Regions from separate parts of the Metabacillus hrfriensis genome, predicted to be linked through region 1. Evidence: predicted binding sites of a transcription regulator. Region 1 holds the regulator's gene; each other region holds the start of a gene.
The links. Region 1 encodes CtsR, which represses protease genes until heat stress. Its sites were predicted from a motif close to ATGGTCAATAAAGGTCAAACA; they were not measured.
Positions count from the first base shown of each region.

Region 1 (3,289 bases):
TGATCAGGTTGATAGGTCTGAGGTGGAAGCGCGGTGACGTGTGGAGCTGACAGATACTAATCGTTCGAGGACTTAACCACAGTCTAATAAAGTGTAAAACCTGAGTGAAACTTGTTATCATACGTTATTTAGTTTTGAAAGAATAACTCTTTCTAATTGCATATTGTCTGGTGATGATGGCAAAGAGGTCACACCCGTTCCCATGCCGAACACGGAAGTTAAGCTCTTTAGCGCCGATGGTAGTTGGGGGTTTCCCCCTGTGAGAGTAGGACGTTGCCAGGCACGCAAAAAAAAAGAACAGCAGAGATGCTGTTCTTTTTTGTATGAAAAAAATAAAAGGGCAGAGGACCTTTAGAGGGTTGGCGGCTGGAAGCAGGTTTTACTTTTTAGTAAGACTGCACGGATAAAAAGTAATTGGCTGAAAGGGGCATAAAACCGTGCAGAGCACGCATAAATGTTGTTCCAGCGCGTATAACTTGGCCGTGAACGAGCTCATATGCCCGGTGAGTGTGGCATAACATAAATTCTCTTCTAGGAAGGAGACAGGAGACAAAACCAGTGTATGATGGGGATGAGGCTCAAAATAAGAAGAGTAGTTTCAAAATGAGAACAAGTAAAATTAATCATTTATAGCATTTTAAACAGTGCTTCAGCAGTCTGAACTGTGAGGAAGAGATAAACCGCCCTTCTATTAGAAAAAGATATTCCCTTTCATGAATCCTGTTTTTTAGACGTATATATAACGTAACCCTCCATGTTTTTATCCCTTAATTAAAAATTCCTCTAAGCAGCCAGTAAATAAAATGGTGATTCCTGTTTAAAAACGTTTCACTGCCGTTAATAATGGAAATAGATAAATGAGTGGTTATAAGTTGAAAAAAAGTGAACTTCGTTTTATATTAGTGTTAAAGTCAAATATAGTCAAAGTCAAGTTAGGGGGAGGCGGAGTGCGGAATATTTCGGATGTCATTGAACAGTATTTGAAGCAGGTGCTCACTACGAGCGGTAAAGAAATCGTTGAAATCAAAAGAAGCGAGATTGCGGATAAGTTTCAATGTGTGCCCTCACAAATAAATTATGTGATTAATACGCGTTTTACTATTGAAAGAGGGTATATAGTAGAGAGTAAGAGAGGCGGCGGAGGCTACATTCGTATCATTAAGGTGAAATCGAACGATGCTGCCCACTTAATTGATCAGATATTGGGAATTATCGATAGACGGATTTCGCAAACCGCTGCTGAAGATCTTATTTTAAGGCTGGTTAATGAAGAAGTGATTTCAAGACGTGAAGCGAAGATTATGCTGAGTGTAATTGACCGTTCCGTCTTATATATTGATTTGCCGCATAGAGACGAGTTAAGAGCAAGGATGATAAAAGCTATGCTGACTTCCTTGAAATACCGATGAAAGCAGGTGAACAGACTTGATTTGCCAGGAATGCAATGAAAGGCCGGCAACTTTTCATTTTACAAAAGTAGTGAACGGCGAAAAGACAGAGATTCATATTTGTGAACAATGTGCACAGGATAACAGTTCGATGTTTATTGACAACAGTACTGGTTTTTCAATTAATAACTTATTAGCAGGTTTATTAAATATGGAACCTTCTATTTCAAAAACTAAGCAGGATGTTTTTAAGAAAAATGAAGTTTTGCAGTGCAGCAGATGTCAGATGACATTTCAGCAGTTTACAAAAGTCGGCCGTTTTGGCTGTTCGGAGTGCTATCGGACTTTTAATGATCAGATAAATCCTATTTTAAGGAGGGTCCATAGCGGAAACACTGTTCATGCGGGTAAAATTCCTGAACGAATTGGCGGTAGCATTCACGTCCGCAAACGAATAGAGTTATTAAAACAGAATCTTAAAGATTTGATACATCAAGAAGAATTTGAAAAAGCTGCTGAGACTCGAGATGAAATCCGTTCGCTTGAACTGAAATTAAAGAGTTCCAGAGGAGGAGAATCCTGATATGTCACTTCAGCAATTTATCAATCAGGCAATGAGCGCCTGGATGAGCAAGGAAGGACCTGATTCTGACATTGTTCTCAGCAGCAGGGTCAGGCTTGCAAGAAATATTGAGAAATATAAGTTTCCAACGATCGCGTCAAATGAAGAATCACAGGAAATTTTAAGCCTTTTTGAAGAAACTTTTTCGGATAAAAGTGTGAATGAAATTGGCAAGCTTGAAATGCTCAGGATGGAAGATCTGCAGCCCAATCAAAAAAGGGTTTTAGTTGAAAAACATTTAATTAGTCCAAATTTAGCGGAAGATTCTTCTTTTGGCGGATGTTTATTATCAGAAAATGAAGAAGTCAGCATTATGCTGAATGAAGAGGATCATATTCGAATTCAATGTTTATATCCAGGACTTCAGTTAAAAGAAGCATTAAAATCAGCAAGTGAGCTGGATGATTGGATGGAACACGCTGTAGATTACGCATTTGACGAGCAGAGAGGATACTTAACAAGCTGTCCGACAAATGTCGGAACAGGCCTTAGAGCATCAGTTATGATGCACTTGCCTGCACTTGTCCTGACACAGCAGATGAACCGGATAATTCCGGCAATTAATCAATTAGGTCTGGTTGTTAGAGGAATTTACGGGGAAGGCAGCGAAGCATTAGGTAACATCTTTCAGATTTCAAATCAGATTACACTGGGGAAGTCTGAAGACGATATAGTAGAGGATTTGCTGAGTGTTGTCCATCAGCTGATTGACAAGGAGCGTTCTGCACGCGAAGCCTTATATAAAACGTCGCAAATGCCTCTTGAAGACCGTGTGTTCAGATCTCTCGGCACTCTGACATACAGCCGTATAATCGAGTCTAAAGAAGCCGCCAAATGTTTATCAGATGTCAGGCTGGGAATAGACTTAGATATTATTAAAGACATTTCCAGAAACATATTAAATGAGTTAATGATTTTAACTCAGCCTGGTTTTCTGCAGCAATATTCTGGCGGGGCTTTAAGACCGGATGAACGGGATATAAGAAGAGCTTCCTTAATAAGAGAAAGATTAAACCTAGAAATGGTCAAAAGGATGGAGGATGATGAAGTATGATGTTTGGAAGATTCACTGAGCGGGCTCAAAAAGTTCTTGCACTGGCACAAGAGGAAGCAGTTCGACTGGGACATAATAATATCGGCACAGAACATATTCTTCTTGGTCTTGTACGTGAAGGCGAAGGAATTGCTGCAAAAGCATTGACAGCACTTGGCCTTGGTTCAGATAAAATTCAAAAAGAAGTAGAGAGCCTAATCGGGAGAGGGCAAGAAATTTCTCAAA
Region 1 is NZ_CP126116.1:108,008-111,296, forward strand. Features, by position in the region: rRNA gene QLQ22_RS00575 (23S ribosomal RNA) at 1-80, shown strand, start outside; rRNA gene rrf (5S ribosomal RNA) at 167-282, shown strand; gene QLQ22_RS00585 (CtsR family transcriptional regulator) at 948-1,409, shown strand; gene mcsA (protein-arginine kinase activator protein McsA) at 1,426-1,971, shown strand; gene mcsB (protein-arginine kinase McsB) at 1,973-3,064, shown strand; gene clpC (ATP-dependent protease ATP-binding subunit ClpC) at 3,061-3,289, shown strand, end outside.

Region 2 (3,289 bases), 1.7 Mb from region 1:
TATCATTTACAGAAATCTCATCATCTGTAATTTCTACAACAAGTTCTGAGATCTCATTGCCTTCAAGCAAGATGTCAGCAATTGAATCTTCTACATGCTCTTGAATCACTCTGCGGAGCGGACGTGCACCGAACGCAGGGTGATAGCCGAGTTCGGCAATTTTTTCTTTCGCCTCATCAGTGATGCTGAGCGTTACTTTTTGTTCTGCCAAAGCAGTTTTCAAATCATCCAGCATAATATCGACGATTTCAAGCAGATGCGGTTTTTCAAGTGATTTGAATTCAATGATGCTGTCAAAACGATTCAGAAACTCGGGTTTAAAGAATGAGCCTAGAGAGCTTAATAAAGAACTTTCATTTAAGGCATCATTGCTTCCGAATCCGACAGTTATTTTCTTATGGCCGATGCCGGCGTTGCTTGTCATGATGATGACAGTGTCTTTAAAGCTGACCGTTCTGCCCTGGCTGTCTGTAAGTCTGCCATCTTCCATCACTTGAAGGAACATGTGCTGGACATCAGGATGAGCTTTTTCAATTTCATCAAGCAGGATGATGCTGTATGGGTTCCGGCGGACTTTTTCAGATAATTGTCCAGCTTCTTCATGGCCAACGTAGCCAGGAGGGGAACCAATGATTTTAGAAATCGAATGCTTCTCCATGTATTCACTCATATCAAGACGGATGAGTGATTCGCGAGAACCAAACAGTTCAGAGGCAAGGGTTTTTGTCAGCTCTGTTTTCCCGACCCCGGTCGGGCCCACAAACAGGAAGGACCCGATTGGTCTTTCTTTGGACTTTAATCCTGCACGGCTGCGGCGAATGGCTTTGGCTACTTTTTTAACAGCCTCGTCCTGGCCGATTACTTTTCCTGATAGTTTAATCTCAAGGTTTTTCATCTGAGCCTGCTCGTCTTCCTGAAGTTTGCCTACTGGTATACCCGTCTTCTTTTCAATGATGGCCTGAATATCTGCAAGGTCGACTACAGCTTTAACAGGAGTCTGCATTTTCTCAAGCTTGAGCTCTTCATCGCGCAATTTGGCAGCAAGCTCGTAGTTTTCTTCCTTCGTTGCCTGAGCTTTTTTACTGGCGATTTCAGCTAATTGACCGCTGATGTCTTCGCCTCCGACTGCCTGAAGGTTCTTTTTCGATCCTGCTTCATCCAGCAGATCAATTGCTTTGTCAGGCAAGTAACGATCCTGGATGTAGCGGTTTGACAAGGTTACAGTCGCTTTTATGGCTTCTTCGGTATACGTAACCTCATGGTATTTTTCATATTTATCCTGAATGCCTTTTAAGATTTCAACGGCTTTTTCAAGGGACGGCTCTGATACCATGACTGGCTGGAATCTGCGTTCAAGCGCTGCATCTTTTTCGATTTGGCGGTATTCTTTTAAAGTCGTTGCACCGACAACCTGCAGCTCTCCGCGTGCAAGAGCAGGTTTTAAAATATTGCCTGCATCCATTGATCCTTCGGCAGACCCTGCACCTACAAGAAGATGAATTTCATCAATAAACAAGATGATGTTTTTCTTTTGCTGAAGCTCAGAAATCAGCTGTTTCATTCTTTCCTCAAATTGGCCCCGTATGCCAGTATTTGCAACAAGTGAAGCCACATCAAGCAAGTATACTTCCTTGTTTTTCAGCTTAGCAGGGACATCGCCTTCTGCAATTTTAAGCGCAAAGCCTTCTGCTACAGCCGTTTTGCCTACTCCTGGTTCACCGATTAAAACGGGGTTATTCTTATTTCTTCTGTTCAGAATTTCAATTAATCTTTCGACCTCTGCATCTCTTCCAATAACAGGATCAATGACTCCGGCTTTTGCAGCTCGAGTTAAATTGCGGCCTAATTGGTCAAGAAGACCATTGCCTCCATGTTTATGAGTTTGACCTTCTGCACCTTGCTGGAATGGCTGAGAAGAAGGAACATTTCCGAATGATCCGCTTGGAACAGAGCTTCTATATTGTGCATAACAATCTGTGCAGAGCAGCACTTGCTGACGCTCCTGATTAATTTGAAGAGTTAAATGAACAGATGCTTTCTTAGCTTGACAGTGTTGACATAGCATAGTGAAAACCTCCTGATATATAATTTGACTTTGACTATCTTTGATTAATTAAGTTGGTAAAAAATCACCTCATAGGATGATCTTGATTCATATTATAGTTTGACCTTATTTGACTTTCAAGTATTTTGCTTAAAATTTTATAAGTTAAATCGGAAATCTCATCAGGCTCTAAGTCGAAGCGTTTCGTGATTAGCTTCATAACTGAATTTGCAGCACTAAATGTGGGCTTCGACACGAGTTAAGTGCATCAAAACTGAATATGCGGCACTAAATGTGTGCTCGGACATGAGATAAGTGCGTCATAACCGAATATACGGCACTAAATGTGGGTTCCGACACGAGATAAGTGCTTTATAACCGAATATGCGGCACTTAATGTGGCTCGGACACGAGTTAAGTGCTTCGGATCCGAATATGCGGCACTAAATGTGTGCTCCGACACAAGTTAAGTGCGTCATACCGAAAATGCAGCACTAAATGTGTGCTCCGGCAAGAGTTAGTGCGTCATAACCGAATATGGCGGCACTTAATGTGTGCTCCGACACGAGTTAAGTGCGTCATAACCGAATATGCGGCACTAAATGTGGACTCCGACACAAGTTAACTGCGTCATAACCGAATATGCAGCACTAAATGTGTGCTCCGACACGAGTTAAGTGCATCATAACCGGATATGCGGCACTAAATGTGAGCTCCGACCCGAGTTAAGTGCAACATAACCGAATATGCAGCACTAAATGTGAGCTCCGGCAAGAGTTAGTGCGTCATAACCGAATATGGCGGCACTTAATGTGGGCTCCGACATGAGTTAATTGCTTCATAACTGAATTTGCAGCACTAAATGTGGGCTCCGACACGAGATAAGTGCGTCATAACCGAATATACGGCACTAAATGTGTGCTCCGACACGAGATAAGTACAACATAACCAAATATGCGGCACTAAATGTGAGCTCCGACACAAGTTAATTGCGTCATAACCGAATATGCGGCACTAAATGTGGGTTCCGACACGAGATAAGTGCTTTATAACCGAATATGCGGCACTTAATGTGGCTCGGACACGAGTTAAGTGCTTCGTATCCGAATATGCGGCACTAAATGTGAGCTCCGACATAAGTTAAGTGCGTCATAACCGAATATGCGGCACTAAATGTGAGCTCCGACCCGAGTAAGTGCATCATAACCGAATATGCAGCACTAAATGTGTGCTCCGACCCGAGTT
Region 2 is NZ_CP126116.1:1,842,774-1,846,062, forward strand. Features, by position in the region: gene QLQ22_RS09095 (ATP-dependent Clp protease ATP-binding subunit) at 1-2,065, opposite strand, end outside.
Region 2: the regulator CtsR is predicted to act here: its motif matches at 2,162-2,182, upstream of QLQ22_RS09095 (ATP-dependent Clp protease ATP-binding subunit).

Region 3 (3,289 bases), 580 kb from region 1:
AATAAGCCGCGGTTTCATACGCTCTCATTGAGTATCCAAATCCAGGATTGAGCCTGTAAAGAGGAATCATACGCACTCATTGAGTACCCAAATCCGAGATTTAGCCTGTAAAAGGGGATCATACACACTCTATGAGTATCCAAAACCAGAATTGAGCCTGTAAAGAGGAATCATACGCACTCATTGAGTATCCAAAACCAGGATTGTGCCTGTAAAGGGGAATCATACGCACTCTATGAGTATCCAAATCCAGAATTGAGCCTGTAAAGAGGAATCATACGCACTCATTGAGTACCCAAATCCGAGATTTAGCCTGTAAAAGGGGATCATACACTCTCTATGAGTATCCAAATCCAGGATTGTGCCTGTATAGGGGAATCATACGCACTCATTGAGTATCCAAAACCAGGATTGAGCCTGTAAAGGGGAATCATACGCACTCATTGAGTACCCAAATCCGAGATTTAGCCTGTAAAAGGGGATCATACACTCTCTATGAGTATCCAAAACCAGGATTGAGCCTGTAAAGGGGAATCATACGCTCTCATTGAGTACCCAAATCCGAGATTTAGCCTGTAAAAGGGGATTATACGCTCTCTATGAGTATCCAAATCCAGAATTGAGCCCGTAAAGAGGAATCATACGCACTCTATGAGTATCCAAAACCAGGATTGAGCCTGTAAAGGGGAATCATACGCACTCATTGAGTACCCAAATCCGAGATTTAGCCTGTAAAAGGGGATCATACACTCTCTATGAGTATCCAAAACCAGGATTGTGCCTGTAAAGGGGAATCATACGCACTCTATGAGTATCCAAATCCAGAATTGAGCCTGTAAAGAGGAATCATACGCACTCATTGAGTACCCAAATCCGAGATTTAGCCTGTAAAAGGGGATCATACACTCTCTATGAGTATCCAAATCCAGAATTGAGCCTGTAAAGAGGAATCATACGCACTCTATGAGTACCCAAATCCGAGATTTAGCCTGTAAAAGTGGATCATACACTCTCTATGAGTATCCAAATCCAGAATTGAGCCTGTAAAGAGGAATCATACGCACTCATTGAGTACCCAAATCCGAGATTTAGCCTGTAAAAGGGAATCATACGCACTCATTGAGTATCCAAAACCAGGATCATGCCTGTTTAGGGGGATCATACGCCCATGCCTCAAAACAAAAAAACAGAACGGCCTTAGGCCGTTCTGCTGTATCTTCTTATTTATTATCAGGCATTGTATTGCGAGTCATCACTTTATCAATCAAGCCGTACTCAAGTGCGCGTTCTGCCGTCATGAAGTTGTCTCGGTCTGTATCGCGAGCGATCACTTCCATTGGCTGGCCAGTGCGGTCAGCAAGAATTTGATTCAGCTTATCACGCAAGAACAAGATGCGTTTTGCAGCGATCTCAATTTCAGTTGCCTGTCCTTGAGCTCCGCCAAGAGGCTGATGAATCATAACTTCACTGTTTGGAAGGGCATAGCGTTTGCCTTTTGCGCCGGCTGCAAGGAGGAATGCTCCCATTGAAGCGGCCATACCGATGCAGATTGTTGATACTTGTGGTTTAATAAACTGCATTGTATCGTAAATCGCCATACCGGCTGTAATAGAACCGCCAGGGCTGTTAATGTAGATTGAGATGTCTTTCTCTGGATCTTCAGCTTCTAAGAACAAAAGCTGTGATACAATTGAGTTTGCCACGTTATCGTCAATTCCGCTTCCAAGCATAATAATGCGGTCTTTTAAAAGACGTGAGTAAATATCGTATGCACGTTCACCGCGGTTCGTTTGTTCAATAACTGTAGGTATTAAATTCATCGTATTTTCCTCCTTTTAAATAAAGGTAAATTTTATGTACTCTCATCATACAACTATGGTCAATAAAGGTCAAACGAAACGCTGTTCTTTGAAGCTTTTTCTTGCACCTTATACATATGTAGCAGTTGCTGACTGTAAACATGTTACCCAATTATTCTTTCTTTCAAACAGTTGAGTAAAGCTGTTTCAAGCCTCATTTTTTCTGCGTATAATGAACTTCTATAGTGGTCTTTCATTAGGAGGCTGTAACGTATGTATTCGGCAGGCTCTTTAAAATATCCTTTATATTTTCTTTCGGTGCTGACAAAAGGCATTCACTATTTCACCAGTCCGGTACCCTGCCGACTTATGATCAGTCGTGCAGCACTTTTCGCTGAAATCTCTTCGGATGTATCAAGAAACGTACTAAATGCAGTATAGATCCACATTGTTGCCTTAGAAATGAAAGTTACCCTGATCTAAATCTCAGGCGAAAGAGGAACCATTTGAATATGGTGTAATCTTTCATCATCCATGTACTCCTTTGTTCTTTATCACTAATAATTCCTCGATTATCAGAGATTTATATCCTGAAAACCTCCGTTATCTTCAGGAGTTTAGTCATTTCCGCCTGCAGTATAAAAATACCGCTTGATACATAGGTTGTTTTTATCGTATAATAACGCTACTGACTAATTAACTTTTATATGCGCTCGTAGCTCAGTTGGATAGAGCGGTGGTTTCCGGTACCACGTCTGTCGGGGGTTCGAATCCCTTCGAGCGCGTCACTTATAGAAAGAGCTGGTTTTTTAATTAAACCAGCTCTTTCTTTTTTTGTTGGATTTACGCTAATAAAACTACTATGCGGCCTCAAAGAATAGCAGGACGCCTATACGGAGTACAAGCTCGGGCAAAGACTCCTTTTTCAGAACGGAGCTGAACACACGCATCTGCTATTTGAATTGCTAGATTCTTTCATAGATTCCTTAAAAATAGACTAATGAGCCAAGAGAGGCGCCTTTCCAAAAGGCGTCTCTCTATCATTTACTATAAAAAGGAGTGATAAAGATTGAGTGTTTCTCAAAAATATCAAATTGAACAGCGCTATATCCGTCTTGGAAATGCACGTTCAGGGGAAAAGCTGACTGGACCTCTATTTATAGTCTCTCACGAAACGGCAAATAACTCAGCTGATGCAGACGATCACTTTAATTATTTTAACAACTCTCAGCCGAGTGCTTCTGCTCATGCGTTTATAGATGATGATAAAATTCTTGAGATCATCCCATTAAATGAAAAAGCTTGGCATAATCTTTACCGGAACCCTGAAGATAATCAGCTCTTCGGTTATGATGCAAATGAAGCAGCTATTGCTGTTGAGCTCTGCCGCACTGGAGAATTCATTAAAGCTTATGACCGGTATGTATGGTACCACGCGTACCTTTGCCGCAGGTTCAATTTAAACCCTTCAACTAAAATAGTCGCACACA
Region 3 is NZ_CP126116.1:4,596,115-4,599,403, reverse strand. Features, by position in the region: gene clpP (ATP-dependent Clp endopeptidase proteolytic subunit ClpP) at 1,221-1,820, opposite strand; tRNA gene QLQ22_RS22815 (tRNA-Arg) at 2,509-2,584, shown strand; partial or broken gene QLQ22_RS22810 (peptidoglycan recognition protein family protein) at 2,869-3,289, shown strand, end outside.
Region 3: the regulator CtsR is predicted to act here: its motif matches at 1,876-1,896, upstream of clpP (ATP-dependent Clp endopeptidase proteolytic subunit ClpP).